Regions from separate parts of the Pseudarthrobacter sp. RHLT1-30-1 genome, predicted to be linked through region 1. Evidence: riboswitches for the same ligand, from Rfam matches in the RefSeq annotation. Region 1 holds a riboswitch; each other region holds the start of a gene.
The links. Region 1 has a riboswitch for S-adenosylmethionine ahead of metX (homoserine O-acetyltransferase MetX). Riboswitches for the same ligand answer to the same signal wherever they lie in the genome.
Positions count from the first base shown of each region.

Region 2: another riboswitch for S-adenosylmethionine. It lies ahead of AC50YM_RS05000 (ABC transporter substrate-binding protein); the one in region 1 lies ahead of metX (homoserine O-acetyltransferase MetX).
Region 3: another riboswitch for S-adenosylmethionine. It lies ahead of AC50YM_RS00915 (cobalamin-independent methionine synthase II family protein); the one in region 1 lies ahead of metX (homoserine O-acetyltransferase MetX).
Region 4: another riboswitch for S-adenosylmethionine. It lies ahead of AC50YM_RS02935 (aminotransferase class V-fold PLP-dependent enzyme); the one in region 1 lies ahead of metX (homoserine O-acetyltransferase MetX).

Region 1 is NZ_JBWZCG010000010.1:19,332-26,955, reverse strand. Features, by position in the region: gene mmsB (3-hydroxyisobutyrate dehydrogenase) at 105-1,007, opposite strand; gene AC50YM_RS09185 (LysR family transcriptional regulator) at 1,155-2,087, shown strand; gene AC50YM_RS09180 (MFS transporter) at 2,285-3,664, opposite strand; gene metX (homoserine O-acetyltransferase MetX) at 3,847-5,025, opposite strand; SAM riboswitch class IV at 5,036-5,151, opposite strand; gene AC50YM_RS09170 (bifunctional o-acetylhomoserine/o-acetylserine sulfhydrylase) at 5,278-6,594, opposite strand; SAM riboswitch class IV at 6,658-6,773, opposite strand; gene AC50YM_RS09165 (VOC family protein) at 6,998-7,624, shown strand, end outside.
Region 2 is NZ_JBWZCG010000004.1:81,166-88,789, reverse strand. Features, by position in the region: gene trmB (tRNA (guanosine(46)-N7)-methyltransferase TrmB) at 25-948, shown strand; gene AC50YM_RS05010 (DUF1206 domain-containing protein) at 1,008-1,883, shown strand; gene AC50YM_RS05005 (N-acetylglucosamine-6-phosphate deacetylase) at 1,892-3,151, shown strand; SAM riboswitch class I at 3,301-3,389, shown strand; gene AC50YM_RS05000 (ABC transporter substrate-binding protein) at 3,490-5,151, shown strand; gene AC50YM_RS04995 (ABC transporter permease) at 5,158-6,117, shown strand; gene AC50YM_RS04990 (ABC transporter permease) at 6,136-7,035, shown strand; gene AC50YM_RS04985 (ABC transporter ATP-binding protein) at 7,047-7,624, shown strand, end outside.
Region 3 is NZ_JBWZCG010000001.1:184,795-192,418, reverse strand. Features, by position in the region: gene AC50YM_RS00940 (HAD-IIA family hydrolase) at 1-250, opposite strand, end outside; gene AC50YM_RS00935 (TrmH family RNA methyltransferase) at 408-1,091, shown strand; gene fbaA (class II fructose-bisphosphate aldolase) at 1,267-2,286, shown strand; gene AC50YM_RS00925 (DUF3151 domain-containing protein) at 2,289-2,717, shown strand; gene AC50YM_RS00920 (uracil-DNA glycosylase family protein) at 2,869-3,501, opposite strand; gene AC50YM_RS00915 (cobalamin-independent methionine synthase II family protein) at 3,674-4,882, opposite strand; SAM riboswitch class I at 4,893-4,994, opposite strand; gene AC50YM_RS00910 (adenylosuccinate synthase) at 5,275-6,564, shown strand; gene AC50YM_RS00905 (hypothetical protein) at 6,911-7,408, shown strand; gene AC50YM_RS00900 (RNA polymerase sigma factor) at 7,516-7,624, shown strand, end outside.
Region 4 is NZ_JBWZCG010000002.1:104,470-112,093, reverse strand. Features, by position in the region: gene AC50YM_RS02950 (metal-dependent transcriptional regulator) at 1-163, opposite strand, end outside; gene AC50YM_RS02945 (Nramp family divalent metal transporter) at 179-1,465, opposite strand; gene AC50YM_RS02940 (class I SAM-dependent methyltransferase) at 1,627-2,385, opposite strand; gene AC50YM_RS02935 (aminotransferase class V-fold PLP-dependent enzyme) at 2,507-3,958, opposite strand; SAM riboswitch class IV at 3,993-4,106, opposite strand; gene hisN (histidinol-phosphatase) at 4,273-5,085, opposite strand; gene rsgA (ribosome small subunit-dependent GTPase A) at 5,187-6,302, opposite strand; gene aroA (3-phosphoshikimate 1-carboxyvinyltransferase) at 6,286-7,624, opposite strand, start outside.

The DNA.
Region 1 (7,624 bases):
GGACTGTTCGGGGCCGCTGTGCGCGGGGAGTTCTGGGTGGGAAATTCTGAGGAAGGACGGCCAGGTGACGGCGTGACGGTTACGACGTCGTCCGCCCGGGGCTGCTACTTCGCCGTGTCCAGGGTGCCGTCGACCAGCTTGACGATCGCGGAGCAGTCCATGCCTGCCTTGCCGGAGTCGATGAGGCGCTGGAAGAGCTGCTGGACGTGCTCGCCGATTTCCAGCGGGGTGCCGGTGTCCCGCGCCGCGCTGATCGCGAGTCCGATGTCCTTGTTGGCCAGCTCCGTGGTGAAGGTCGGCGCGAAGTCGTTGTTCGACGCAGCGGTGGGGACCACGCCGGCGACCGGATACCAGGTGCGCAGCGCCCAGCTGTCACCGGAGGAAACCGAGGCGATGTCCCAGAAGACCTGCTTGTCCAGCCCCAGCCGGTCGGCGAGCACCGCGCCTTCGGCGGTGGAGGCGAGGTTGATGAAGAGCATGAGGTTGTTGCAGATCTTCGCGGCCTGGCCGGTGGTGGCTCCGCCGGTGGGGATGATGTTCGCCGCCATCGGCTTGATGTATTCGGTGGCCTCGGCCACGGCGCCGGCTTCGCCGCCGATCATGAACGTCAGGGTGGCGGCTTTGGCGCCGCTCATCCCGCCGGACACCGGGGCGTCGACGAAGCGGAAGCCGGCGGCAGCGGCGGCGTCGTGCAGGGCCTGGGCAGAGGCGATGTCGATCGTGGAGGAATCCACCAACAGGGTGCGCGTGTCCGCATGGGCCAGGACGCCGTCCTCGCCGAGGTAGACGGCCCGGGCGTGCTCGCCCTTGGGGAGCATCGTGAAGACGACGTCGGCGCCGTCGACGGCGTCGGCGATGCTTCCGGCGGGTTTGACGCCGCCTGCCACCGCGGCGGCAACGGCGTCGGCGTTGAGGTCAAAGCCGCGGACGTCGTGGCCGGCCTTGGCGAGATTCACTGACATGGACCCGCCCATGTTCCCCAGTCCGATCCAAGCGATTACTGCCATGGCATAAGCTCCTTTGCTTTGCGTCGTGCTGTGGGTGTCGCCGTAGGTGTTGCAGCCGGCCATTCGCCGGACTTCCGTGTCCAGCATCACACCCTGTTACAGTGCAATCAAGATAAAAAACTACAGATGGCATGTGCATGGATGCACATGCCTGATTTTGGAGGATTCAGCGTGGACTTGAGGCGGCTTCCGAGTCCGGACGACCTGCTCATCCTGCTGACCGTGGCGCGGCTGGGCCGGTTCAACGCGGTGGCGGAAGCCCTCGGCACAACCCACACCACGATCTCCCGCCGGATCCTGGCCCTGGACAAACAGCTCGGCGGCCGCACCCTGGAGCGGAGTCCGCACGGCTGGGAACTGACCGATCTGGGCACTGACGCCGTGGTGGCCGCCGAAGCGATCGAGGGCACCCTTGGTGCGCTGACGAACCGGATCGCCCGGTCCGAAGATGTGCTCTCCGGCCTGGTCCGGATCAGCACCCCCGACGGCTTCGGCGCCGAGTTCCTCGCGCCGGCGCTCGTCCGGCTGCAGCGGAACCACCCGCTGCTCAACGTTGAAATGCTCAGCGCCACCCGCAAGGTCAGCAAGAACCGGTCCGGGGTCGACCTCGAGGTGGTGGTGGGCAATCTGGAGGACGTCAGCAATGCGCAGACCATTTTCCTGTCCAATTACTTCCTCCGGCTGTACGCCAGCCCGCAGTACGTCCGCGAGCACGGCCTGCCGGTGACGCTCGACGACGTCCGGCAGCACGGCTTTGTGTCCTACGTGGAGTCGGCGCTGCAGGTCGCCGAACTGGGCCACCGCTCCACCCAGTTGCCCGTCCCCCGCTCGAGCTTCCAGGCCACCAGCATCTTTGCCCAGCTTGAGGCTGTCCGCCGCGGCGCGGGGATCGGTCTGCTGCCCAACTTCCTGGCGGTTGGTGACGCCAGTTTCGTGCCTGTGCTGCCGGACGACTTCCAGCGGCAGCTCCCGATCTGGGCCGTGGCACGTTCGGAGTCCCTGCGCTCGGCCCCGGTGCAGGCGGTGCTCGAGGCGATCCGCACGGAGATTTCCGAACGCCGGGCGGTCCTGGCCGGCTGAGCGGTTCTCGCGGGGTTGAGCGGTCCCGGCGGGATGAGCCGCGGCCCGGGCTTCGCGGTCCTGACAAGCTAAGCCGGCGGCAACGGCAACAGCCCGGGTTCCGCCTTTGCGGAACCCGGGCTGCTGCATATTCGCACTGCCTTGCGGGCAGTTGCTTGCTTGTTGCCTGTTACTTCTTGGCTGTTACTTCTTGCCTTTTACTTCTTGCCTGCGGCAAGCAGGTCCGCGGTGCCCTTGGCATCGGCGGCGTCGACGTCGTGCAGGGAGATGCCGCGGGTTTCCTTGAGGAAGAACACCGCCACCATCGTGACCAGGCAGGCGCCGAGCAGGTAGACAGCCACCGGGGTGGAGGACTTGAACTGGCTCAGCAGGGCGGTGGCGATGATTGGGGCCATTGAACCGGCCACGATCGAGGTGACCTGGTAGCCCAGCGAGACGCCGGAGTAGCGCATCCGGGTCGGGAACATCTCAGCCATGATGGCCGGCTGGCCGGCATACATCAGGGCGTGGAAGAGCAGGCCGATCGTGATGGCGGCGAGGATGATGAGGTCGTTCTTGGTGTCCATCATCGGGAAGGCGAAGAAGCCCCAGGTGCCGCCCAGGATGGCACCGGCCATGTAGACCGGCTTGCGGCCGAAGTGGTCGGACATGCGGCCGACCATGGGCACCACCGCGAAGTGGACGAGGTGCGCCGCCAGCAACAGAAGGAGGATCCGTGAGGTGTCCGTCTGGACAACCACCTTCAGGTAGGTGATGGAGAACGTGACCACGAGGTAGTACAGGATGTTTTCCGCGAAGCGAAGGCCCATCGCGGTGAAAACACCACGCGGGTAGCGGCGGAACACCTCTCCGACGCCGTAACCCTTCTTCTCGACGGTGACTTCCTTCTGGGCCTCCAGGAAGATGGGGGCGTCCGTGACCTTGGTCCGGATGTAGTAGCCGATCAGCACGATCACGGCCGAGAGCCAGAAGGCCACACGCCAGCCCCAGCTGAGGAAGTCGGCGGAAGACAGCGTGGAGCTCAGGATGAACAGCACGGCCGTGGCCAGCAGGTTGCCCAGCGGAACGGCGGACTGCGGCCAGCTGGACCAGAAGCCGCGGGATTTGCTTGGGCTGTGCTCTGCCACGAGGAGGACGGCGCCGCCCCATTCACCGCCGACGGCGAAGCCCTGGGCGAAGCGCAGGAACACCAGGAGGGCCGGGGCCCAGTAGCCGATCTGCTGGAAGGTCGGCAGGCAGCCCATCGCGAAGGTCGCGACGCCCACCAGGATGATGCTGAGCTGGAGCAGCTGCTTGCGGCCGAACTTGTCGCCGAAGTGGCCGAAGACGATGCCGCCGATCGGCCGGGCGACGAAACCAACAGCGTAGGTCAGGAAGGCGGCAATGATGCCGTCCAGTTCCGAGCCGGAGTTGGGGAAAAAGGTCTTACCGAAAACGAGGGTCGCCGCGGAGGCGTAGAGGAAGAACTCGTACCACTCAACTACGGTGCCGGCCATGGAGGCCGTTACTACCTTCTTCAGGCCGGACGACTTGACGTCTTCCTCTTGGGGGCGCCTGGCGGCGTTTTGAGAACTCATTTTCGACTCCTTTGGTGTCTCCGTCGACACCCTATGGACCTTTGCGGCGGTGGACGCCTGTGATTTGTGACACGCGGCATCATTCTCAACGAGTATGGACGTTCACGCCCGCAGGCTCAACGGCCATTAGTGCAGAGCGTATCTGCATAAATGCACACCCGGCCCGGTTTTTGGTCGAAGGACTAGCCGAAGAAGTGCTGCCGGAGCTGGTTGGTGAGCTGGCCGATCTCGGTCAGGAAGCCGTCATGCCCGATCGGCGCCTCGATGGTGTGCACGGCCACGTCACCCGGCAGGGCAGCGGCGAGGGCATCGGACTGGGCCGGGAAGTACAGCCGGTCCGAGTCGACGGCTGCCACCAGGAACTGCGCCGTGGTCGGAGCCAGGGCCTCGGTGAGGGCGCCGCGGCCCCGGCTGATGTCGTGGCTCATGAGCGCCTCGGTGATGGCGATGTAGCTGTTCGCATCGAAGCGCCGGACCAGTTTGTTGCCCTGGTGGTCCAGGTAGCTCTCGACCTGGTAGCGTCCCCGGCCGGCCAGGGACCCGGCTTCGAGCGGGGACTCGGAGTCCTGGGCGTTCCGGCCGAACCGCTCGTCCAGCTCTGCGGCGGAACGGTAGGTGATGTGCGCTATCCGCCGGGCGAGGGCCAGGCCCGCTTCCGGCTCCGGGCCGCCGTAGTAATCTCCGCCGTTGAAATTGGGATCCTGCCGGATCGCCAGCGTCTGCGCCTGCGCGAAGGCAATCTGTTCGGCGGTGCTGCTCGCCCCGACGGAAATCACGGCGCAGCGCTGGACCCGCTCCGGACAGCTGACCGCCCACTCCAGGGCCCGGGCCCCGCCCAGGGAACCACCGAGCACGGCGAACCAGCTGCGGATGCCCAGGGCGTCCGCCAGCCGTGCTTCGGCCGCCGTCGTGTCCCGGAGCGTGACGAGCGGGAACCGTGAGCCCCAGGGCTTTCCGTCGGGAGCCGTGGTGGAGGGCCCGGTGGAGCCGTAGCAGCCACCGAGGATGTTGATCGAGACGACGAAGTACTTGTCCGTGTCCACGGGAGCACCGGGGCCGGCGAGCTGCTCCCACCAGCCGGGCTCCTCGCTGTCGCCGCGCGTGACGTGGGTGTCCCCCGTGAGCGCGTGCTCGATCAAAACCGCGTTGGAGCGGTCCGCGTTGAGGGTCCCCCAGGTCTCGTAGCCGAGGGTGACGTCCGGCAGCCGGGCGCCGGATTCGAGTTCCAGGTCGCCGATCCGGAGGTGCCGGACGGTTCCGTCCGGGACCGCCGGGGCAGCGCCCTGGCCGGCCGGGGCGGGGGCGTGGGGTTGGGTGGTCGTGGTTACAGATGCACCCTGGCGGGTGGCGGCAATCGTCATTTGGGACCTCACTTCGCGCTTGCCCACCGTCAGCTGACCGGCGGGCCAGGTCTTCACCCGGGGCACCCCGCCGCAAATGGAGGGTTGCCGGCCAGCAAGCCGGGGCTGTCGCTGGCGCTCATGACCTTCCTTGAGTCTACGAAACGCGGCGGGCAGGTGGCGAAGATTGTGACGTCCGTGTGACTCCCCGCGTTGGACCGGCGCCCGGGCAGCCCAGGCTGTCCCAGACCTGGCGCCGGGCGCCGGTGCTGCTCAGGCGGTCTTGGCCGCGCGGAATCCGGCGTCGAGGTCGGCGAGGATGTCGTCGATGTGTTCCAGGCCTACGGAGAGCCGCACCAGGCCGGGGTTCACGCCGGCGATGGTCTGCTGTTCCGGGGAGAGCTGGCTGTGCGTGGTCGACGCCGGGTGGATGACCAGCGAGCGCACGTCGCCGATGTTGGCCACGTGCGAGTGCAGTTCGAGGGCGTCGACGAACCGCTTTCCGGCTTCGGCTCCGCCGGCGATGTTGAAGGCGACGACGGCGCCGGTCCCCTTGGGCCCGTATTTGCGGCCGCGCTCGTACCAGGGGCTGGAGGGCAGCCCCGCGTAGGCGACGGATTCGACGTCGTCCCTGGCTTCGAGCCATTCAGCCACCCTGATGGCGTTCGCGACGTGCCGCTCCACCCGCAGGCTCAGGGTTTCGATGCCCTGGGCGATGAGGAAGGCGTTGAACGGGGACACCGCCGAGCCGAGGTCGCGCAGCAGCTGGACGCGGGCCTTGAGGATGTAGGACAGGTTGGCGCCGAGGGCACCGTCCGCGCCGAGGTCCCGGGCGTAGACGAGGCCGTTGTAGGTGGGGTCGGGGGTGTTGAAGCCGGGGAAACGCTCCGGGTCCTTGCCGAAATCGAAGTTGCCGGAATCCACGATCACTCCCGCGATCGCGGCGCCGTGGCCGCCGAGGTACTTCGTGGCGGAGTGCACCACGATGTCCGCACCCCACTCGATCGGCCGGATCAGGTACGGGGTGGAGAGCGTGTTGTCCACGATCAGCGGGACACCGGCCTCGTGCGCCACCTGTGAGATGCCTTCGATGTCCAGCACGTCCTGGCGCGGGTTGGAGACGACTTCGCCAAAGAACAGCTTGGTGTTCGGCTGCACGGCGTCGCGCCACTGGGCTAGGTTGTCGGGGTCCTCCACGAAGGTGACAGAGATGCCGAACTTTTTCAGCGTATGCGCCAGCAGGTTGTAGGTGCCGCCGTAGAGGCTGGGGCTCGCCACCACATGATCCCCGACCTCGGCGACGTTGAGGATCGCGAAGGTTTCCGCGGCCTGGCCGGAGCTCAGCAGCAGTGCCGCGAGCCCGCCTTCCAGGCTGGCCACCCGCTGTTCCACCGCGTCCTGGGTGGGGTTGCCGATCCGGGTGTAGATGGGGGCAAGTTCGGCCAGGGCGAAGCGGTTGGCGGCGCTCTCGGCGCTGGGGAAGACGAACGACGTCGTCTGGTAGATCGGCAGCGAGCGGGCGCCGGTGGCGCTGTCCGGCTCCTGGCCGGCATGGATCTGGCGGGTTTCGAAGGACCAGGCGTTCGACATCGGGACACTCCTCAAGGGACTGGGCACAGGCATTCCGGAGCCTCTTGGCCCGGGTCAGCACTGGCGCCGCGCTTGCCTTCCGGCGGGCGCCGGACGGCCAGGTCTTCACCCGGGGCACCCCACCGCGATACGAGGGTTGCCGGCCAGCAAGCCGGGGCTCTGTGCTGGCACTCATGACCTGCCCTCAGTCTAGGAAGCGGTGACGGGTCGTGAATAGCTTTGTGACGAAGATGAAGCTGGATGCGCGGCGGGGGCTGTCAGTCGCGTTGGAGCGCCACTGACACCCCATTGACGCCCTATTGACAAGGAGGAACAGCCGTGAGCGCACCCCGGAATTTAGGATCCCATCCCGGTAAGGGCACCCTAAGCTGAGAGCCGCATCACAAAGTGCCAAGATGATGGCATGCGCATGGATCACGTCTCTTACGCCTGTGAACAAGATGGCCTCGCTGCCACCACCGAACGAATTGCGTCTGCCCTCGGCGTTGAAGCCGTGAAGGGCGGAGTACACCCCAGATTCGGGACCCGCAACATGATTATCCCGCTCGCGGGACACAAATATCTCGAGGTTGTGGAGGTGCTGAACCACCCGGCCTCGGACAAGGCTCCCTTCGGGCAGGCCGTCCGTGCCCGCTCCGAAGCCGGCGGCGGCTGGATGGGCTGGTGCGTCGAAGTTGACGACCTGGCCCCGTTCGAGGAACGGCTCGGCCGCGCCGCCGTCAACGGCAACCGCAAGTTCCCCGACGGCCGCGAACTGGTCTGGAAGCAGATCGGCATCCTGGGGCTCATCGCCGATCCGCAGGTTCCGTACATGCTCAAGTGGGAAGGCGATCCGGAACTCCACCCGTCTAAGGCCTACGAGAGCAACGTCAAGATGTCCGCCCTCACGATCGCCGGTTCGGCAGAGCGGGTCACCGAATGGCTCGGTGTGCCGGTCGAAAAGCCCCTCGAAGACGTGGCCGTCCACTGGCTCGCTCCCCGCGGCACCCCCGGTATCCTGTCCGTCACATTCGAGACCGCCACCGGGGCC
Region 2 (7,624 bases), on a different contig from region 1:
CGGGACTCCACTATTCTGGAAGGGATGAGTGAATCCCCAGAATCCCCCGAAACACCGAAGCCTCCCCGGCCGGTGACCCCCGGCACGCAGGCCGCCTTCGGCACGTACGGCGGCCGTCCGGTCAGCTTCGTGCGTCGCGGCACCCGCCTGCAGGGCCGCCGCCAGGTCGCGTGGGAGGAACATTCCGACCGGTGGGCCGTCGAGGTCCCCCGCCACATCGCCAACACCTCCGTGCACCCGGACTATGTCTTCGACGCCGAGGCCGAATTCGGCCGCACGGCCCCCCTGATCGTGGAGATCGGCTCCGGCCTGGGCGACGCCGTCTGCCACGCCGCCGAAGCGAACCCGGACAAGGACTTCCTCGCTGTCGAGGTCTACACCCCGGGACTGGCCAACACCCTGATCAAGATCAACAGCCGTGGCCTGGCCAACGTCCGCGTCGTGGAAGCGAATGCCCCCGAAGTGCTCGCCACCATGCTGCCGGCCGGGTCCGTGACCGAACTCTGGGTCTTCTTCCCGGACCCGTGGCACAAGTCCCGGCACCACAAACGCCGCCTGATCCAGCCGGCCTTCGCGGAGCTCGCCGCACGGGCCCTCAAGCCCGGGGGCATCTGGCGGATCGCAACGGACTGGTCCAACTATGCCGTCCACGTCCGCGACGTCCTGGCCGGCTCCGCCGACTTTGAGAACCTGCATGACGGCGAGCGCAGCGGCGACGAAAGCCCGCTCACCCGGGTCTGGGAATCCGGCGTCGAGTCCCTCGTGGGCGGGGCCCCGGTGAAGGAGGGCCGCGCCCCGGTAAGCACCGAACACACCGGCCCCAATGAGGGAACCGATGAGGCCGGCGGCTGGGCGCCGCGGTTCGATGGGCGGATCCTGACGAGTTTCGAGAACAAGGCGCACGACGCCGGCCGGCTCATCTTCGACCTCAGTTACCGGCGCCGCTAGTCCCGCCACACGTCAGTGCTGTTCCCGGCGGGCTTCGCGTGGCACGATTACGGAAAGGCATGATCCGGGCGGAATGGACGTCCGGCAGAACCACCGAGTCAGTCGAGGAACCCGCCATCAAAAGAGAACTGAAGGACGCCGCGGACGCGGCCGAAAGCGTCACGAATTCCCGCGCACTGGAGCTGGTGGCCCGTGCCGGTTTTGCGGTCAGCGGCATCCTGCACTTCCTGATCGGACTCGTCGCGATCCGGCTGGCCATGGGTGGCGAAGGCGAGGCCGACGTCAGTGGCGCCGTGGAGCAACTCGCCGCGCAGCCGGCAGGGCCGTTGCTGCTCTGGAGTTCCTTCGTAGCCTGCGTGGCCCTTGCGATCTGGCAGGCCAGCGATGCGATCTTCGATTTTGAACACCTGCCGGCGAAGAAAAAGCTGGGGAAAAAGGCCAAAGCCGCCCTCCAGGCGGTGGTCTACGCCGGACTCGCCCTCACCCTGTTCTCTTTCGCCAACGGCGCCGGGAAGGAACACACCAGCTCCACCAGCGACCTCACGGCGTCCATCCTGAAAGCCCCGGGCGGCTACGCGCTGCTGCTCGTCGTCGGCGCGGGCGTGGCCATCGCCGGCATCATCTACGCCATCCGGGGCTTCCGGCAGTCCTTCACCAAATACCTCCGGCTCCCCGCCTCGCCGCGGGCACGCTCGGCGGTGACCATCCTCGGCGTCGTCGGATACGCCGCGAAAGGCATCGTCCTGCTGCTGGTGGGGCTGCTGGTCATCATCGCCACGGTGACGGCCCACCCTGAGGAGTCCACCGGGCTCGACGGCGGCCTGAAGGCCCTTCGCGACCAGCCGTTCGGCCTGTACATCCTGGCAGCCGTCGGCGTCGGCCTGATCTTCTACGGCATCTTTATGATGGTGCGGGCCAAACTCGCCAAGATGTAAGGCCGGACATGCCCAGCCCGGACATCCGCGGCCCCGGCCCGGGTTCCTCGTTCGTCCTGACCGGAACACTGATCACCGACGGCGCCGCCACCGCTGATTCCGTCGTGGCGGTGGCCGGCGGCGGGATCTCCTATGCCGGGCCGCGGAGCGGCTTCGACGCCGCGGGCTTCGACGCCGGCGTCCGCGCCGCGGGCTTCGGCCACGTGGCGGAGATCGACCTTCCGGCGGGCAGTTCGATCCTTCCCGGGCTCGTTGACCTGCACTGCCATGGTGCAGCCGGCGGCGATTTTCCCACCGGTGACAACACGGCGTGCCGCGCGGCCGTCGAATTTCTGCACCGCAACGGAACCACAACGCTGCTGGCCAGCCTCGTGACCGCGCCGGCGGAGGAGCTCCTCCGGGGAATGGGGGTGCTGCGGCCGCTCGCCGACGAGGGCCTCATCGCCGGCATCCACGCCGAAGGCCCGTTCCTCGCCCGCGCCCGCTGCGGGGCGCAGGACCCGGCGTGGCTTCGGGACCCGGACCCTGAGCTGCTGCGCCGGCTGCTGCACGCGGCCGGCGGCACGCTCACGACCATGACGTATGCCCCCGAACTGCCCGGAGCCGCCGGGCTGGTCAGCCTGCTCGCCGGGAACGGTGTGACACCTTCCCTGGGCCACACCGACGCCGATGCCCAGACCGCCGCAAACTCGCTGGCCGCCGCGGCGGAAGCCCTGCGGGGAACGGGCCGGCGGCCGACGGTGACGCACCTGTTCAACGGGATGCCGCCGCTCCACCACCGGAGCCCCGGTCCCGTGGCAGCATGCCTGCGCCTCGCGGCCGCCGGCACCGTGGCGGTGGAACTCATCGGCGACGGCGTCCATCTGGACGCCGAGACCGTCCGGATGGTGTTCGGGCTGGTCGGCGCCGGCAACGTCGCCCTGGTCACCGATTCCATGGCGGCGACCGGCCTGCCCGACGGCGACTACGAACTCGGCCGCTCCCCCGTGGTGGTGCGCGACGGCGTGGCGGCCCTGAAGAGCAGCGGTGCCCTCGCCGGCGGCACTGCCACGCTGCTCGACGTCGTCCGCCGGACCATCGCCGCCGGCGTCGCACCCGCAGACGCCGTCAAAGCCGCGACCCTGGTTCCGGCCGGGATCCTGGGTCTTGGAACCGAGATCGGGAGCCTGCGGCCGGGCAGGCGCGCCGACGTCGTGGCGGTGGACCACGACTTCCGGCTCGTCGTGGTCCTGCGCGGCGGACACGCCCTGACGCGGCCACAGTCATGACGCCCCCGGGCGCGAAACTGGGGCGTTTGTGATCGTTTGTTTCAGAACGTGTCGTCATTATTGGAAAATCGAAGATTCTGCAGGAAAGTAGGTGTTGCCGCCAGCCGAAACGGTTGCCGCAACGAAAAAAGTCCTTCTGAACGAATTACCAACCATCCAGATCGGCTGAGAGACCTGGCTCGATGACGCCGTAGCAACCACCCTTCGGGCACGGTGCTAATGCCAGGACCGATGGATATTGCCACGATCCCAAGTACCTCCGACCTGCGCCTTTGCGGTGGCTGGCGGGTGGGGCCTGTGATTCTGGAGTTCCTCGGTCATGACCGAGAGGATCCCCGATGGATACCAATAGATCACGCACGGCCACGACGAACGCGAAGGCCAAACGCCGCCCGCTGCGCTTGCTGACCCTGATGGGGGCGGCGGCCCTGGCCCTGAGCGCCTGCGGCGCCAACCCGGCCGGCGCCGCGGCATCGCAGACCCAGGATGGAACCCCGGTGCAGGGCGGGACGTTCGTCTTCGCCGAGGTCACCCCGATCAATAACTTCCAGACCCAGGCGGCGCGCTTTTACGAGAAGGCGAACGTCCTGAACAGCGTGCTGGACCGGCTGACCTATTTCGATGCCATTAAGGGCGAGCTCGTCCCCTGGATCGCCAGCAAGTTCACCGCAAGTGAGGATCAGACCAAGTTCACCTTCACGATCCGCCCGGGCGTGAGCTTTAGCGACGGGACACCGCTGGACGCCAAAGCGGTCCAGGCAAACTTCGAGGCGCTGGGGAAGGGTATCGAGGGCGCGAAGATCCAGCCGAACGTTGATTTCTCCGCCTACAAGTCCTCGCAGGTCATCGGCGAGGACCAGGTGGAAGTAACCCTGTCCTCCCCCGACGCCAACTTCCTGCGCGCCACGTCCTCCGTCACCGCAGGACTCGTGTCGGCAAAGACCCTCACCCTCGATAACGCCGGCCAGTCGGCCATCGCGAAAATCTCCGGATCGGGCCCCTTCACCTTCGAATCAGAGAAGGCCGATGAGGAAATCGTCCTGGCAAAGCGTTCCGACTACGCCTGGGCTCCGGAGGGTGCTGCCAACCAGGGCGCCGCCTACCTGGACAAGGTCGTCGTGAAGTACCTGCCGGAGGTGGCACACCGTGCGGGTGCCGTGCAGACCGGCCAGGTTGATCTGGTCCGCGGACTGCAGCCGGCCGACGAGACTGCCCTTGCCGGCAGCGGCAACCAGGTCCTGCCGGCCAAGGGCATTGACTTGACGGCAAACATGGCGGCAGTGCGGGTCGGCAGCGGCAAGCTGGCGGACGCGAAGGTCCGCCAGGCGCTGCAGTTTGGGATCGACCGGCCGACACTCAAGGACACGGTGCTCTCCGACAGCTACGAGCTCGCCGGTTCCATCCTGAACCGTGAAGCGCCTGACTTCGTTGATCTCTCCGCCGATCTGGCCTACAACCCGGAGAAGTCCAAGAGCCTGCTGGAGGAAGCCGGATGGGCAGTCGGCTCCGACGGCATCCGCGCCAAGGACGGCCAGAAGCTTGAGGTCACCGTCACGTCATCAAACAACTCCGTGGTCATCAAGCCCGCTTTCGAACTGATCGAGCAGCAGTGGCGCGAGATCGGCGTGAAGCTGGTCAACCGGGCCGCGGACAACGCCTTCCTGGCGACTGCCATGAAGGATCCCAACGTGGAATTCTTCGGGACCCGGCAGTTTGCCTACGGCGGCCTGGGGCCAGTCTTCGGCCCGGTCACCAACACGCAGACGTTGAACGCGGACCAGCAGCTCAATGGACTCTTCGCCACGGAACGCGCCGCCACCACCGCCGCCGCGCACAAGCAGTCCGTCGCCGACGAGCAGCGCGCGCTGGTGGTCGACCAGGCGTTGGCCCTCGTGCTCTGGGACGAGGTCCAGGTCTACGGCGCCAATGCGAAGTCGCATGTCGAATTCACCTCCGGCACCGCACCGATCTTCCAGGGCGCCTGGAAGACCGGCAAGTAGATGGTCATGGGCCTCTACTTTGCGCGGCGCCTCGGACAGGCACTGCTTGTCATCTGGCTGGCGTACACGCTCGTTTTCCTGGCAATCCAGCTGCTGCCCAGCGATCCGGTCACGATCTTCCTCTCGGCGGACGCAGCGGCTGACCAGGCGACCATTGATGCCATGAAGGCCCAGTACGGCTATGACCAGCCGCTGCTGGTGCAGTACTTCAACCAGCTTGGGCAGTTGCTCGGTGGAGACGTCGGGTACTCCCTGGCCTCCGGGCAGTCGGTGGCGGCCCGCATCGGTGCGGTGGCCGGATCCACCCTGGCGCTGGCCTCCAGTGCCTTCGTGCTGGCCGTCGTCCTGGCTGTGGCCCTCGTGTCCGCGGCAACGTTGAGCCGCTCGACGGCGCTGAAGCGCTTCATCACCAATCTGCCGCCGTTGTTCGCAGCGGTACCGGTGTTCTGGCTCGGGCTGGTGTTGCTGCAGCTGCTGTCCATTCAGCTCGGCGTGATGTCCCTTTTCCCGGACGGTTCCTTTGCCTCGCTGGCAGTTCCCGTGCTGGTCCTGGCCCTTCACGTTTCCGCCCCGATCGCGCAGGTGCTGCTCAAGAGCATCACGCACGTCTATGAGCAACCGTTCATCGACGTACTGCGGGCGAAGGGCGCGTCCCCCGCATGGATCTTCTACCGCCACGCCCTGAAGAATGCTGCAGGTCCGGCCATGACCATTGCCGGTATCACCGTCGGAACCCTGCTTGCCGGTTCCGTCATCACGGAGACCGTTTTCGCCCGCTCCGGCCTGGGCTCGGTGGTCCTGCAGGCCGTCACCGTCCAGGATGTCCCGCTGGTCCAGGGCCTGGTCCTGCTGACGGCGTCGGCCTTCGTTGCAGTGAACCTGATCGTCGACCTGCTGTATCCGCTGCTGGATCCCCGGATCCTCAAGAGCAGTGCGCACGGCTCGCCACGAGCACTGACTGCCTGAGACCGAACGGAGAACCTTGTGAGCATAGAGCTACTACGAACAGATCCTATTAATGAGGTGGCGCAGCCGCCGGCCGGTGGCAGCGCTGTCCCGACCGGCCAGGTAAAACGCGATGGAAGCCTCCTGCGCTTGGTGGGCCTGTGGCTGACCGTCCTTCCCCTGTTAATTGTTCTGGGGTGGGCCTTTTTACCGGGCCTGTTCACCGCCTTCGACCCCATCAGCGGCATTCCGAAGCAGAAATTCCAGCCGCCAAGTGCCGGGCACTGGTTCGGCACCGACCACCTGGGCCGGGACGTCTACGCGCGGGTCGTGCACGGCACCTCGCAGACCCTGCTCACCGCAGGGCTCGCTGTCCTGATCGGCTTCGTGGTGGGAACGTTCCTGGGCCTGTTTGCTGCGACGGCCGGCCGGGCCGCCGATGCGGGCACCATGCGCCTCGTCGACGTTCTCCTGGCTGTGCCGGGATTCCTGATCTCCCTGATCATCGTGACAGCGTTCGCGCCCGGACCGATCTCGCTCGGCGTGGGCGTGGGCATCGCCTCGATTGCCTCATTCGCCCGCGTAGTGCGCTCGGAAGTCCTGCGCGTCCGCAACCTGGACTACGTCGAGGCCGCCTTCCTCAACGGCGGATCCTACTGGTCCGTCGTCTGGAAGCATGTCCTGCCGAACTCCTGCGGACCGGTCCTCGCCCTGCTTGCCGTCGACCTTGGCGCCGCCATCCTCGCAATTTCCGGGCTTGGCTTCCTCGGCTTCGGCGCCCCTCCGCCCACCCCGGAATGGGGCCTGCTGATCTCTGAGGGTCGGCAATACCTCGCCGGCGCCTGGTGGATGACCAGTCTGCCGGGCCTGGTCATCGTGCTGACGGTCGTGCTTCTGGCCGGCCTCGGACGCCAACTTCTCAAGACCTTCCGGTTCTAGACAGGAGCCCCATGACTCACGCCGTAAAACCCATCGTCGAACCCGGACCTTTGCTTGAGGTGCGCGGACTGCAGGTCGAATACGGCCGCGGCCCGGCGGCCATCGTGGCCGCAGAGTCACTCGAACTGGTCCTCAAGCCGGGCGAAATCGTCGCCGTCGTCGGCGAATCCGGTTCCGGAAAAAGCACGCTCGCCAAATCGCTCATCGGCCTGCTCCCCGCAGCGGCCACGGTCTCCGCCGGAACCATCATGTTCGACGGAATTGAGCTGACCGGCCTTTCCGAACGCGCCATGGAGAAAATCCGTGGACGCAAAATCGGCATGGTCCCGCAGGACCCCGGCGCCTCACTGGATCCGGTGAAGACGGTCGGATCCCAGGTGGCCGAAGTCTTCCGGCTGCACCCGGAGGAAGGCAAGCGCTCCAAAAGCGAGATCCGGACGGAGGTCATCCGGCTCTTCGAACTGGTGGGCATCGACCGACCTGCGGAGCGGCTGAAACAGTACCCCCACGAACTCTCCGGCGGACTCAAGCAACGGGTCCTGATCGCGATCGCCTTCAGCCTGGGACCGAAGCTGCTGATAGCCGATGA
Region 3 (7,624 bases), on a different contig from region 1:
AGCTCTTCAGCCGTGCCGCGAGGTCCCGGGGAGTGAAAATGGAGTTGTTGGTCAGGACAAGGAAGCGCTTGGAGGTGTCCACCCAGCGCTGAATGAGGTCGGCGGCGCCCGGGATGGGCTGGTTTTCGTGCACCAGGACCCCGTCCATATCGGTCAGCCAGCACTCGATCTCCTGGCCGCTGCGGTACACCGACTTCGATGAGCGCACTTGGTCCGGGTCGTTCCTGTGGTCTGCCTGCTGCTCCGCCATGCTGTCCTCCGCCGATAAGGTGCCGATGCCAGTCCCAGTCTAATGTTGAGTCGTGACTGAACCCGAGATGCCCAGCGAAACCAGTTCCGGTGCTTTGACCGCGGAAGGGACCGGGAACGCCGACGGCGCAGAGGCCGAGCCGGAGGCCGAGCCGGAGATGGAGGCGGGGGCCGCGACGGGGGCGGAGGCGGGGGCCGCGACGGGGGCGGAGGCGGGGGCCGGGCCCAAGCCCGAGGTCGGCGTCGGCCCCTGGGCAGGCGAACTGCCGGCGGGCGATCACTGGGACCCGGATCTGCTGGCGGATGGGGACCGCCGCAACGTGGTGGACAAGTACCGCTACTGGAAGCATGAGGCGATCGTGGCGGATTTGGACTCCCAGCGCCACAACTTCCACATCGCGATCGAGAACTGGCAGCACGACATGAACATCGGCACCGTCGTGCGCAGCGCCAACGCGTTCCTGGCCAAGGAAGTGCACATCATCGGGCGACGCCGCTGGAACCGCCGCGGGGCCATGGTCACCGACCGCTACCAGCACATCCGCCACCACCCGACCGTCGCGGACTTCGTGAGCTGGGCGGACGGGGAGGGTCTGGCGATCATCGGGATCGACATCTTCCCGGACTCGGTGCCGCTGGAAACCTACGAACTGCCCAAGGACTGCGTGCTGGTGTTCGGCCAGGAGGGCCCGGGACTGTCCCCCGAGGTCCATGAAGCGGCGGTGGACACCCTGTCGATCGAGCAGTTCGGCTCCACCCGCTCGATCAACGCCGCCTCGGCCGCGGCCATCGCGATGCACGCCTGGATCCGCCGGCACGTCTTCAACCAGCTCCCGGGGTAGCGGCCGCAGTAGGAGCGGGCGGGCGCCGGGCCAGCAGCGCGTCAGCGCGATATTACAGGTCCCGAGTGACCGGAAACACTGCCCGGCGCCGGGAATGGCTAGGATGGTTCGTAGCCGACGAGGTTCACTCCAGGGTCAACCCAGCCCGCAGACGAAATTCACTTTAGGAGTCAGCATGCCCATTGCAACCCCAGAGATCTACTCCGAGATGATCGACCGCGCTAAGACGGGCGGCTTCGCGTTCCCCGCCGTCAACGTCACCTCCTCCCAGACCCTTAACGCAGCCCTCCGCGGCTTCGCCGAGGCCGAGTCCGATGGCATCGTCCAGGTCTCCACCGGCGGCGCCGCGTACTGGTCCGGCGCGTCCACCAAGGACATGGTGGCCGGTTCGCTCGGCTTCGCCGCGTTTGCCCGCGAAGTCGCCAAGAACTACGGCGTCAACATCGCCCTGCACACCGACCACTGCCCCAAAGACAAGCTCGACGGCTTCGTCCTGCCGCTGCTGGCAGCCTCCGAAGCCGAGGTCAAGGCCGGCCGCAACCCGCTCTTCAGCTCCCACATGTGGGACGGCTCGGCCGAGACCCTCCCTGAGAACCTGCGCATCGCCCGCGAACTGCTGGCGCGCACCGCGGCTGCGAAGATGATCCTCGAGGTCGAGATCGGCACCGTCGGCGGCGAGGAGGACGGCGTCGAGAACGCCATCAACGACAAGCTCTACACCACCGTCGAGGACGCCCTCGCGACCATCGAGGCCCTCGGCTCCGGCGAGAACGGACGCTACATCACGGCGCTGACCTTCGGCAACGTGCACGGCGTCTACAAGCCCGGCGGCGTCAAGCTCCGCCCGGAAATCCTCAAGGACATCCAGGAGCAGGTGGGCGCCAAGATCGGTAAGGCCAACCCGTTCGACCTGGTCTTCCACGGCGGCTCCGGCTCCTCCGAAAAGGAGATCGCCGACGCTGTTTCCTACGGTGTCATCAAGATGAACATCGACACCGACACCCAGTACGCCTACACCCGTCCCGTTGCCGACCACATGTTCCGCAACTACGACGGCGTACTGAAGGTCGACGGCGAGGTCGGCAACAAGAAGCTCTACGACCCCCGCGTCTGGGGCGCCTCCGCCGAGGCCGGCCTCGCGGCCCGCGTCGTCGAGGCTGCCCAGCAGCTCGGCTCCACCGGCAAGACGTTCTAAGCATGTCGGACGAATTCCGCAAGAACCTGATGGGCCCCGAGCCCACCCTCCTGCCCGCCGAGACCGAGGTCTACGCAGCGCTGGAGGCCGGCCAGGAGGCCCTGGACCTGGTGGAAAAGCACCCGACGTCCTCGCTGCTCTGGGCGGTGCTGGCCGAGGAAGCGTGGGCCGAGGGCCGGACCATCGACTCGTACGCCTACTCCCGGGTCGGCTACCACCGCGGCCTGGACTCGCTGCGCCGCAACGGCTGGCGCGGCGTGGGTCCCATCCCGTGGGAGCACGAGCCCAACCGCGGTTTCCTGCGCGCGCTGTATTCGCTGGGACGCGCCTCCGCGGCGATCGGTGAAGCCGAGGAGCCGGAGCGGATCGAGAAGTTCCTCAAGGACTCCGACCCCACCGCCAAGGCCGCCATCGAAGCGGAAAAGCGCTAACCCCTCCCGGCACCACGAAGCAACGCGGGGTCACTTCCGGCCCATTCCACCCCCTGGGATGGGCCGGAAGTGACCCCGCGTTGTTTGTTAAACAACGACGGCGGGCGTCCACCAGAAGGTGGGCGCCCGCCGTCGTCGGTGCGGGTAGAGACTAGCTGGTCTTGGCCAGACCGGTGCGGGCCATCGCGTCCGCGTAGACGGTGCCCATCTCGTCGAGGTACTGCTCCTGGCGGGCAGGGGTGCCGGCGAAGGCGCGGCCGCTGAGCGAGCGGACCTTGTAGGTCTTAAGGCCGCGGCGCCAGATCATCGGCACCTCGGTCTTGAGGAGCAGGTTCGCGAGGCGGTTGGCCTCGGTGCCGTGAGCCACGATCACTGAGGCGCGGGGCACCACGGCGAGGAACTTCAGCAGCGGCTTCAGGCCCGCGGAAATCTGGTCGGGCGTGAACTTGCCGTTCGGCTCGCCCGGGACGTACCAGGGGTGAACGTTCCACGGCATAACGTACTCGGGGCGCAGGCCCAGCTTCCAGTGGACGCCGAGCAGGCGGGTGGCGGCTTCCTCGTCCCCGGCAGTGATGAAGCCTGACTCATCCTCGGTCCCGATGTTGGAGAAGAGGCTGATGATGCGGCACTCATCGATGTCGTGCATCGGATCCACGTAGGGGACATTCATGCCAGCTTTGGTTGCCTGCAGCGTGTCGCACAGCTCGTTGACGGCTGCGACGCTAGGTTCATAGCGGCGGCTCAGAAGCTGTTCGCGGGAATTTTCAGTGGCCAAGGCTGTCATATATTGCTGAGTCTCCTGCGGGTTTGGTGAAGCTGCCAGACCGTACGTGGGCACGCCAAGCACCGGGTACGTAATGTACGGTGTGGTTTGAAAATGTGGTGTGGACCGATTCCTGGTCGATCCTTACTAGTCTATCAAGTCCCACGAAATGCCGTTCCCGCGCGAGGGACTGCTACCAGAGCCGCGCCGAGGCGCGGCGGGCGCCTTCCCCCAAGGATTCCAGCTTGGCAAAGGCAATTTGGGGGTGCACCCGGCCGCCGAGACCGCAGTCTGTGGAGGCAATCACATTTTCCCGGCCCACCAATTGGGCGAAGCGGACGAGCCGGTCAGCCACGAGGTCCGGGTGTTCAACGACGTTGGTGGCGTGGGAGACGACGCCGGGGATGATGACTTTTCCGTCCGGGAGCCTGGTCTCCTCCCAGACCCGCCATTCGTGCTCGTGGCGGACGTTGGCGGCCTCGAAGGAGTAGCCGCCAGCATTGACCTGCAGCACCGAGTCGATGATGTCCGCGAAGGGGATATCCGTGGTGTGCGGGCCGTGCCAGGAGCCCCAGCAGACGTGCAGCCGGATCTGGTCCTGCGGAAGGTCGCGCAGGGCCCAGTTGGTGGCCTCGACCCGTAGCTGGATGAACTTGAGGTAGTCGGCCAGGGCCGGTTCCGGGTTGATCTGGTCCCAGCTCTCGGCCAGCGAGGGATCGTCGAGCTGGACCGTGAGCCCGGCGTCGATGATGGCCTTGTACTCCTCGCGCATGGCGTCGGCGCAGGCGTAGAGGAGTTCCTCGTCCGTCTTGTAGTACTCGTTGGCCACGCGGGCGCAGGAGCCGGGGGACAGGGAAGCGACGAAGCCCTCGGACAGGCCCGCCGCGGCCAGGCCCGTCTTCAGGTCGGCGATGTCCGAGCCCACGAGGGCGTGGCCGGTGTAGGTCAGCGGGCCGGCGATCTTCGGTTGCGTGACACTCTTGCGGTGCGCCAGGATCCCGGAGGACGGATCGGTGTAGGCGTCGTCGAACTTCTGCCGGTCGCGCCGGTCCGGGAACGTGGTCAGGACGATGTTCCCGGGGGTGGAGCGGTGTACCGCGGCGTCTTTCCAGCGGTCCACCTCCGTGGGCTCAAGCCCGCCGAGCCGGCTGAAGGAGTAGTTCCACCACGCTCCATAGTCCACCGAGTTGGACATGGTGTGCCCGTATTCGCCGTCGTTGGCGATCTCGAGGCCGAGGTCTTTCTGGCGCTGCACGATGTCCACCACGGAGGTTTCCAGCAGGTCCAGGAATTCGGGGCTGATGCCGTCCACTTCCTTGGCCTCGTTCGCCGCGATCAGCTCGGCGGTGCGGGGCAAGGAGCCGGCGTGGGTGGCGCGGATATGGTCGGTGTTCTGCTGCATGAGTGGTTCCTTTGCATCGGTCCTGGCGGTAGCACCGTTGCCGTCACAGGGGAGTGTCCGCAGGTTGCTGCGGCGTCAATGGTCCAGGTCCCTCGGCCGCTCGGGATGGTCAACTCTTACTAAATTCCACCACGGAGACCCGCGCAAGTCCGCGCGCCGAAGTTTCGCTGGCCGGACACCGGGTCATTACCGCAACGGCCCGCAAAGTCCATTGGATGGCCAAATGGGTGGCCGCCACGGCTATCGGCTAAACTTGGGTGGTAAGAGCCCCGGACTCTGGCGTTGATGGTAAGAGCACAGCGGTAGATTCGGGGCATTCTCATGAACGGCGCCCAGCTCCGGATCACCCTGGTGAATCCGGAACCCGGCCCGAACGAATGGGGGAGGATCCCATGCCAGCAATCGTGATCGTCGGAGCCCAATGGGGCGACGAAGGCAAAGGTAAAGCCACTGACCTGCTTGGTGGCCGAGTCGACTACGTCGTCAAGCCCAATGGTGGCAACAATGCCGGGCACACCGTCGTCGTAGGCGGTGAGAAGTATGAGCTCAAGCTCCTTCCGGCCGGCATCCTGAGCCCCAACGCCATTCCGATCATCGGCAACGGCTGCGTGGTGAACCTCGAGGCGCTGTTCCAGGAGATCGACGGACTGGAAGCCCGCGGTGCGGACACCTCCAGGCTGCGTATCTCCGCCAACGCCCACCTCGTGGCGCCCTACCACCAGGTCCTGGACAAGGTCACCGAGCGGTTCCTCGGCAGCCGCGCCATCGGCACGACCGGCCGCGGTATCGGCCCGGCCTACATGGACAAGGTGGCCCGCCTCGGCATCCGCGTCCAGGACGTTTTCGACGCGTCGATCCTGCGCCAGAAGGTCGAAGGATCGCTGCGGCAGAAAAACGAACTGCTGGTCAAGGTCTACAACCGCCGCGACATCGAGGTGGACGAGATCGTGGACTACTTCCTGTCCTTCGCCGAACGCCTCCGCCCGCTGGTCATCGACAGCACCTATGTCCTGAACACCGCCCTGGACGAGGGCAAGGTGGTCCTCATGGAGGGCGGCCAGGCCACGTTCCTGGACGTCGACCACGGCACCTACCCGTTCGTGACCTCCTCCAACCCGACCGCCGGCGGCGCCTCGGTAGGCTCCGGCATCGGCCCCACCCGGATCTCGCGGTCCATCGGCATCATCAAGGCGTACACCACCCGTGTCGGCGCCGGCCCGTTCCCCACGGAACTCTTCGACGAGATGGGCATGTACCTGCAGAAGACCGGCGGCGAGTTCGGCGTCAACACCGGCCGGCCGCGCCGCTGCGGCTGGTACGACGCCGTGCTGGCGCGGCACGCCTCGCGGGTCAACGGCTTCACGGACTACTTCGTCACCAAGCTGGACGTGCTCACCGGCATCGAACAGATCCCGGTCTGCGTGGCCTACGACGTCGACGGCGTCCGGCACGACGAAATGCCGATGACGCAGACCGAGTTCCACCACGCCAAACCGATCTTCGAGCTTTTCGAGGGCTGGACCGAGGACATCACCGGTGCCCGCACCCTGGACGACCTCCCGGAGAACGCCAGGAACTACGTGCTGGCGCTCGAGAAGCTTTCCGGCACGCGCTTCTCCGCGATCGGCGTTGGCCCGGACCGCGACCAGACCATCGTGATCAACGACCTGATCAACGACTAGTACTGCCCGCGGCGGACGCTCATTCCGGCGCCCGACGGCGGCGGGTCACCTGAAAGGGTGGCCCGCCGCCGTCGCCGTTAAAGCCGGTGTTACCGCTCCGCCGGGCAGCCCCCGGAGAAAGTTCCGGATGGTGCGTAACCTTTCGGGGCCGCCGGGCGATTACTCCTTTGTAAGCGCCGCCGGATGATGGACCCCCCCACCAGGAATCCGGCCGGCCTTCCATGTAAGTGCAGGCCGGCCCGCCCCGTGCGGCGCCGGCCGGCCTTCGAAAGATAGCGCGGGCTGTTGACTGCCCCCACGCGGCTTCAGCCGGCTACACCCAAAAAACAAAGGATGTACGTTTCTTATGCAGAGTGTTAGCAAGACCACCAAGATTGCTGTCAGCGCCGCCATTATCGTTGTCGGAGGCTTCTCCGGTGTCGGCCTGGCCAACGCGGCCCAGGTTTCGAGCACCCAGCAGGCTGAAGTGACCCCCGCTACGCCCGCCGTCCCGGCAACCCCCTCGGTTCCGGCGACCCCCGAACTTCCCGCCGCGCCGGCGGTTCCGGCCGTCCCCGCCGTCCCGGCGTCGCCGTCCGTTGATGGCTCCGTTGATGGCTCCGCCGAGGGCGACGCCAGCACCGAAGGCACCGAAGGATCCGTCGAGGGTACCGTCGACGCCGACCAGGACGGCGTCACCGCCGAAGCTGCGGCCAACGCCACCGGCGCTGCCCAGGCCAAGGCCCACGCCGGCGTGACCGTTGCTGTTCCGGCCGTGCCCGGCGCCGAGGGTGCGCCGGCTGTTCCCGCCACCCCGGCCGTGCCGACCCTGCCGTCGGACAAGCTGCCTGAGCTCAACAAGTAGGCACTGAGCTCTACAGGCAGGGACTGGACGCCTCTACGGAGGCGCCCGGGGGTGCGGCCGCTACACTGGCAGGGCCGCACCCCGGCAGCAACCGGAAGGACAGCCACTTGGCAGCACAGCTCAGCGATGACGAAATGTCAGCCGCCTTGGCGGGCGAGCCATCAGGATTCAGCGCTGTCTACGCCAGCATTTCACCCGCGGTGTTGGGTTACTTCC
Region 4 (7,624 bases), on a different contig from region 1:
CCTGGTCCTTGAGCTTGCGGACCATTTCGGAGACTGACGAGTTGGCCACGCCGAGGCGTTGGGCCAGCTGGGTGGAGGTGATGGGCTTGTCCTGCCACTCCGTGAAGGAGTAGATGACCTTGACGTAGTCCTCAATCGAGGAGGAGGGCAGGCTGGTCTTCACAGCCCCAGCCTACCGTCAGGCGGCGCCGGAGAAGGTCAACCACAGCAGGACAAGGTTGAGCGCCACGACCAGGATCACACTGATGACGGCGGCAATTCGGAGGGCCATCCCGTCGGTGAAGCGTCCCATCAGGGTCTTGTTGCTGGTCAGGACCACCAGGGGGACCAGCACGAAGGGGATCCCGAAGCTCAGGACGACCTGGCTGAGGACGAGGCCCCACGTCGGATCGAAGCCGATGCTGAGCAGCACCACGGCCGGAATCAGGGTGACGACCCGGCGGGTCATCAGCGGGATCCGGATCTTGAGCAGGCCCTGCATGATGGATCCGCCGGCGTAGCAGCCCACCGACGTTGAGGCCAGTCCGGAAGCGAGCAGGCCGACGGCGAAGATCACGCCGATGACCGGACCCAGGTTGGTGGTGATCGCGGCATGGGCGCCTTCGATCGTATCCGTCCCCTCCTCGCCACCCAGGGTCGAGGCGGCCAGCAGCAGCATCCCGATGTTGACAATCCCGGCGACCGCGAGGGCCGCCACGACGTCCCAGCGGGTTGCCCGAACGAGGCGGGCCAGGGCCTGCGGGGGGACGTGCAGGTGCTGGTTCGGGCGGTGCCGGTCCCTGGAGAGAGCCGAGTGCACGTAGATGGCGTGCGGCATGACGGTTGCGCCGAGCATGCTGGCGGCGAGAAGCACGGTGTCCGGCCCCTGGAAGCCGGGGATCAGCCCGGCCGCCACGCCCGCTGGGTCGGGCGGGCTGATGAAGAGGCCGGCCAGGAACCCGATCGTGATGATGCCCAGCAGGAACATAATGATGAACTCGAAGGGCCGCTGCCGGTTCCGTGCCTGCACTGCTAGCAGGAGCATGGACACGCCGCCGACGATCAGGGCGCCGAGGGGGAGCGGCAGCCCGAAGAGCAGGTAGAGCGCGATCGCGCCGCCGACCACCTCCGCCAGGTCGGTGGCGGCGGCAACGATCTCGGCCTGGACCCAAAACGCGCGCCGCCAGAACGGTTTGAGGCGCTCACCCAGGATCTCGGGCAAGCTCTTTCCGGTGACAATTCCAAGCTTGGCGGACTGGTACTGCACCAGGACCGCCATGATGTTGGCGGCCACCAGCACCCACACCAGGAGGTAGCCGTACTGGGCGCCGGCCGTGAGGTTGGCGGCAACGTTGCCGGGATCGACGTAGGCGATTGCGGCCACGAACGCCGGTCCCAGCAGTCCGAGCAGGGCGCGGCGGCCACCGGGTTTATGCCGGGCCGGCGCTGCCGGGGCCTGCGGTTGGTGTCCTGATACGTCCAGCACGGTGTGCTTCCTGGGTAGGGGCGTCGACGTCGACGCACCGGTGGCGGTGGCTTGGTGCCGGCACCGGAGGTTTGCAAGTGCCTACCTATAATTATTAGGCATACCGAAACCCTAGGCCAGAGTGCCGTCCGGGGCAATGTCCGCTCAGGGGTGCGGCGGTCTTAGGCCCGGACGGCGCGCCAGCTCTGCGTCAGGTAGGGGAGCGGGATGACGTCTTCGGGGTGGTGGCCCAGATGCTCGTGCAGGTACCAGTCGAGATTGCCGAGCACCTTGGCGCGGGTCGCCTCGCCGGCCGCCAGGTAATAGCTGCGGGACTTCGCCAGTTCCAGGATGTCTCCGGTGCGCACCGGATCCTCCCAGCGGGTGAGGTGGCTTTCCAGGCCGGTGAACTCCGGACCCAGCGGCGGCCTGAAATGCGGTTTGTGCACGTCGCCGGCATGCATGATGCGCGTCAGCCGGTGCACCCACGGCACGGACGTGTCCAGCTGGTTCCAGATCAGCCCCAGGACACCGCCGGGGCGCAGGATCCTGGCGGACTCGGCGCTGGCCAGCAGGGGATCGCACCAGTGCCAGGCCTGGGCGACGGTGACGACGTCGAAGGCCGCGGCGGCCAGCCCGCTGATCTCGGCGGTGCCCTCGACGGCGGTGACGCCCGGGAGAGCCCGGCGCAGCTGCGCCAGCATGTCGGCGGACGGGTCCACTGCCGCGGTGTGCAGGCCGCGTTCGAGCAGCAGCGCGGTGAATTTCCCGGTTCCGGCGCCCAGATCCGCGGCGTCCTTCGCGCCCGCGGGGATCAGCCAGTCGGCTGAATCGGCGGGGTAGCCGGGGCGGACGCGTTCGTAGTGTTCGCCGCCGTCCTGGAAGCTCTGGCCAAGCTCCAGGCGGCGCTCCTGATACAGCTTGGGTCCGCCGCGTGCCACGTGCGATCTCCTTCGGCAGGTCTGGATGGGTACCTTTCGAATTTACCGCACGCGGCAGGGTCGGTGCTCGGCGGCTTCCGTCCACTGGGCGGCTGTGCCGTGCTGTTAGTCCGCCGTGCTGTTACTCCAGGGTGCAGGGGGCCGCGCCGGCGGTTCCCGGTGTGTTGGGTGCCCAGTGCGGGTAGCTGCGGGTGTCGTTGGACGGCACCCACCTGCCGGCGTCCACCACGTAGTCCGATCCGAGGCCGGTCTGGCGCAGTTCCCGGATCCCGGCGAGCAGCCGCTCGGCGTCCTCCAGCCGCGACCCCAGCCCGAAGCTGGCCCGCAGCGAGCCGGCCGGCAGCCCGAGCCGCCGGAGCAGGGGATGCGCGCAGAACCGTCCGTCCCGCAGCCCGATACCGTGCTCGGCCGACAGATATGCCGCCACCAGGCCCGCATCGTAGCCTTCGAGCGAGAAGTTGACGACGCCGATCGTGCCGGTGCCTGCCCCGGGGCCGGCGGGTGCCTCGAAGGAGGCGCTGTCCGAGAAGATCTGGTGGACTTTGACGCCGTCGATCCGGCTGAGGCCCTCGACAAGGAAGGACCGGATGGCGTTCTCGTGCGCGTGCCACTGTTCCACGTCCAGGTCGGCGATCACCTGGGTGGCCCGGGCCAGGGTGGCTGCGCCGAGGACATTCGGTGAGCCGCCTTCGTGCCGGGCCGGACCGGTGGTCCAGCTGACGGCGTCGACCCGGGCATCCTGGACCGCTCCGCCGCCGGCCAGGTGCGGTGTGCCGGCGTCGAGCCAGTCGGGACGGCCGATCAGCACACCGGCGCCGAACGGTGCGTAGAGCTTGTGCCCGGAGAAGGCGAGATAGTCGACGTCGTCCGCGGCGATGTCGATCCGCCGGTGCGGGGCCAGCTGCGCGGCGTCGACGACGATCCGGGCGCCGTACTCGTGCGCCAGGGCGGCCAGGGCGCGGACCGGGAGGATCTCTCCGGTGACGTTGGAGGCTCCGGTGACGGCGAGCAGGCTGACGCCGCCGTAGGCGAGTTCGCCGCGAAGCAGTTCCAGGGTGGCGGCGAGCGTGGGGGCGGCAATGACGCTGCGGTGCGGCACGCTCTGCCACGGCAGCAGGTTGGCGTGGTGTTCGATGTCGAGATAGAGCACCTCGCCGGTGTGGACGCCGTCCACGACGGGCAGGCAGCCGGCCAGCAGGTTCAGTGAATCAGTGGTGTTCCGGGTAAAAATCACCGAATCGTCCGGACGGCCGCCCACGAATTCCCGGACAATCGTGCGGGCGTTCTCGTAGACCGAGGTGCTGATCTGGGAGGCATAGCCGGCGCCGCGGTGGACGCTGGCGTAGTACGGCAGGATCTCGTTGAGATAGGCGGAGACCACGGACAGGGCCGGCGCCGAGGCGCCGTAGTCAAGGTTGGCGTAGCGTACGGTGCCGCCCTGAATGAGCGGTGCCTCGATCTCGGCGCCGGTCACCGCGGCCAGCGGCCGGCGGGCGAGGGCGAGGCGCGGATCGGGCTGGGCCTGGCCCGCGCCGGGCTGGAGTTCAGTGGAAGAAAACGTGGCAGTCGACATGGGACCTCGCTCGAAAAGGACCCCACATACCGGGGATCCGCGCTTGCCGGGTCCATTCCGGACCGGCCAGGTCGTCACCCGGGGCACCCCACCGCGAATGGAGGGTTGCCGGCCAGCAAACCGGGGTTTAGCGCTGGCACTCGTGACCTGCATCGAGCCTAGGACATCTGCGCGGAAGCGGAAAAGGGGGCGCTCTTATGTGAAGCGCTTTGTTACGGAACGCGCCGGGAGGCCCGGTGGAGGACGGCGGCGGAATGGCGCACAGCGGGCCAGACCGGGTTGGTCTGCAACGGGTCGTCCTGCAGCAGGTCGTCCTACAGGAGGTCGTCCAGCCCCGGGTTGAGGCGTTTGAGGACCTCCGAGTGCAGGATGGAGTTGGTGGCCAGGGCGTTGCCGCCGAAGGGTCCGTCTTCGCCTTCGAGCGAGGTGAAGCGTCCGCCGGCCTCCGTCACGATCGGGACCAGGGCGGCCATATCGTAAAGGTTCAGTTCGGGCTCGCAGGCGATATCGACGGCGCCTTCGGCCACCAGGCAGTAGGACCAGAAGTCGCCGTAGGCCCGGGTGCGCCAGACCTCCTCGGTGAGGCCGAGGAACTCATCGAGGTTGCCGCGCTGCTTCCACCCGCCCAGGCTGGAGTAGGACAGCGACGCGTCCGAGAGGTTCGAGACATTGGAGACCTTCAGCCGGGTGGCGGCCGCCAGCGACCGGCCCATATAGGCTCCGGCCCCCTTGGCGGCCCACCAGCGTTTGCCCAGTGCCGGGGCGCTTACGACGCCGACGACCGGCTCGCCCTCGTCGACGAGTGCGATCAGTGTGGCCCAGACGGGGACGCCGCGGACGAAGTTCTTGGTCCCGTCGATCGGGTCGATGATCCAGCGCCGGGAGCCGTGGCCGGAACTGCCGAACTCCTCGCCGAGGACGGCGTCGCGCGGCCGGGACCGGGACAGCTGGCCGCGGATGGCCTCCTCGACGGACTTGTCGGCATCCGTCACCGGTGTGAGGTCCGGCTTGGTCTCCACGCGAAGGTCGAGCGCCTTGAAGCGGCTCATGGTCTGGGAATCTACGGAATCTGCCAGTACATGGGCAAGGCGCAGGTCATCGTTGTAGCTCGAAGCGGGTTGACTCATGGTTCCAAACTACCGCCAAAGCGGACGGCGCGGCGGGAGGCCGCGTTGCTGCGCCGCCGGGGGCGGCCCGCGCCCGTCCACGCTGGGCCCGGAACGCACCGTCAGGAGACGGTGCCGAGTTCCTTGACGTCCTGGGCTTCCATCCGCGGGTCGGTCCCCAGCAGCCGGCGGAGCGAGCCGAGCCGGGCCGGGCCGGATTCGCCCGCATGGCCGGCCGCCACCCAGGCGTCCACGCCGCAGTTGACGGCGCTGGAATCGTGCTTGCAGCCCCGCTCGCAGTCGTCGGTTCCGGGCTCAAGGTCCGGAAACGAGCGCAGGATCCGGTCGGGGTCCACATGGGCCAGGCCAAACGAGCGGATGCCGGGCGTGTCGATGATCCAGCTGCCGACGGGCGCATCGTTGACCTTCAGGGCCAGCGCCGAGGAGGAGGTGTGGCGGCCGCGACCGGTGACGGCGTTGACGCCGCCGGTGGCGCGCTCGGCGCCGGTCAGCGCGTTCACCATGGTGGACTTGCCGACGCCGGAATGACCCAGCATGACGGTGACCTTCCCGTCGAGGTAGTCGCGCAGCTGCGACACGGCGTCCTTGTCCAGCCGGGCGGACAGCCCGTCATCGGAACGGGCATCGATGCCGGAGGCCTCGGAGTCCGCCGTCTTGGAGATGATGACCGGGAAAGCGAGGTGCTGGTAATTGGCGAGGAGCTCCGCGGGATCCTTGACATCGGCCTTGGTGACGAGCAGCAGCGGGTCGATTCCGGCGTCGTAGGCGGCCACCAGGGCGCGGTCGATGAACCCTGTCCTCGGCTCCGGGTTGGCGGCTGCGACCACGATCACCAGCTGGTCGGCGTTGGCGACGACGGCGCGCTCGATCGGGTCCGTGTCGTCGGCGCTGCGCCGCAGCAGGGTCTTGCGGTCCTGGATCCTGACGAGCCGGGCCAGCGTGTCGGGTTCCCCGCTGACGTCGCCGACGAGTGAGACGAAGTCGCCGGCCACCACGGGGTTGCGGCGCAGTTCCCGGGCCCGGGCGGCGATGATTTTGCGTTCTTCGGGGGTTCCTTCGGCGACGATGGCGGTGTAACGTCCCCGGTCGACGGTGATGATCCGTCCGGTGACGGCGTCCTCGTAGGCGGGCCGGTCCTTGGTCCGCGGCCGGGTGCCCTTCTTGTTGGGGCGGATCCGGACATCGGATTCGTCCCAGGAGTCAGTGCTGCGTGCCACCGGCGCCATCTTTCTCTGTGGGGAGGGAGCCTGCGGGGGCTGCGTTTCGGTGGTGGCCCTGGGCGAGCATGGACTCCCACAGTTGCGGGAAGCCCGGCATCGTTTTGGCCGTGGTGGCGATGTCCTCGACCTCGACGCCGGGGACGGCGAGGCCCAGGATGGCGCCTGCCGTGGCCATCCGGTGGTCGGCATAGCTGTGTACGACGCCGGCGTGCAGCGGCGCGGGCCGGATGATGAGGCCGTCGGCTGTCTCCTCCGCGTCGCCGCCCAGGCGGTTGATTTCGGCCACGAGGGCGGCCAGCCGGTCCGTTTCGTGTCCGCGGAGGTGGGCGATGCCGCCCAGCCGCGAGGGGCCGGAGGCGAGGGCGCAGAGTGCGGCGACGGTGGGGGCGAGTTCGCTCGTGTCGTCGAAGTCCGCGCCCTTGATCTCCGGGCCGCCGGTCACGGTCAGCGTGCCGTCCGCGAGGGTCACGGTGGCACCCATGGTGGTGAGGATGCTGCGCCACAGATCGCCGACCTGGGTGGTCGGGGTGGGCCAGTTCGGGATCCGGACCGTGCCGCGGGTGGCCAGGGCCGCTGCGAGGAAGGGGCCGGCGTTGGAGAGGTCCTGTTCGATCCTGAGGTCAAAGCCGCGAATCGGCCCGGGGGAGACAAGCCAGTGGTTCGGACGGGAATCGTCCACGGCCACGCCGGCTCCGCGGAGCACGGCGACCGTCATGTTGATGTGGTCCAGGCTCGGGACGGGCTTCCCGGGATGTTCGGTGCCTTGATGCTCGAGGTGCAGGCCCTCGGTGAAACGGGCCCCAACCAGGAGCAGCGCGGACACAAACTGCGAGGAGGCGCTGGCATCGATGACGAGATGCCCGCCGCGCACGTCGCCCGTGCCTTGGACCGCGAACGGCAGCGCGGAGGCCGGACCGCCGTCGGGCGCGCTGACGGCGACGCCCAGCCCGGTCAGCGCGTCAATGACGGGCCCCATCGGGCGCTTGCGTGCCTGCGTATCGCCGTCGAACACCGTTACCCCGCGGCGCAGGGCGGCGACGGGAGGAACGAAACGCATGACCGTCCCGGCAAGCCCGCAGTCAACCTCGGACCGTGCCTCCGGGGCGTTCCGGCTGATCGGGGTGACGGCCAGGTCGGGACCGAAAGCGCCGTCGCCCGGAACTTCCGTAATGGTGGCCCCGAGCTGCCGCAGGGCCTCGATCATCAGCGCCGAGTCCCGGGAATGCAGGGGAGCCCGCAACCGCGAGGGCCCGTCGGCGAGGGCCGCCAGGACGAGGTACCTGTTGGTCAGGGACTTCGAACCCGGCACGGTGACCGTA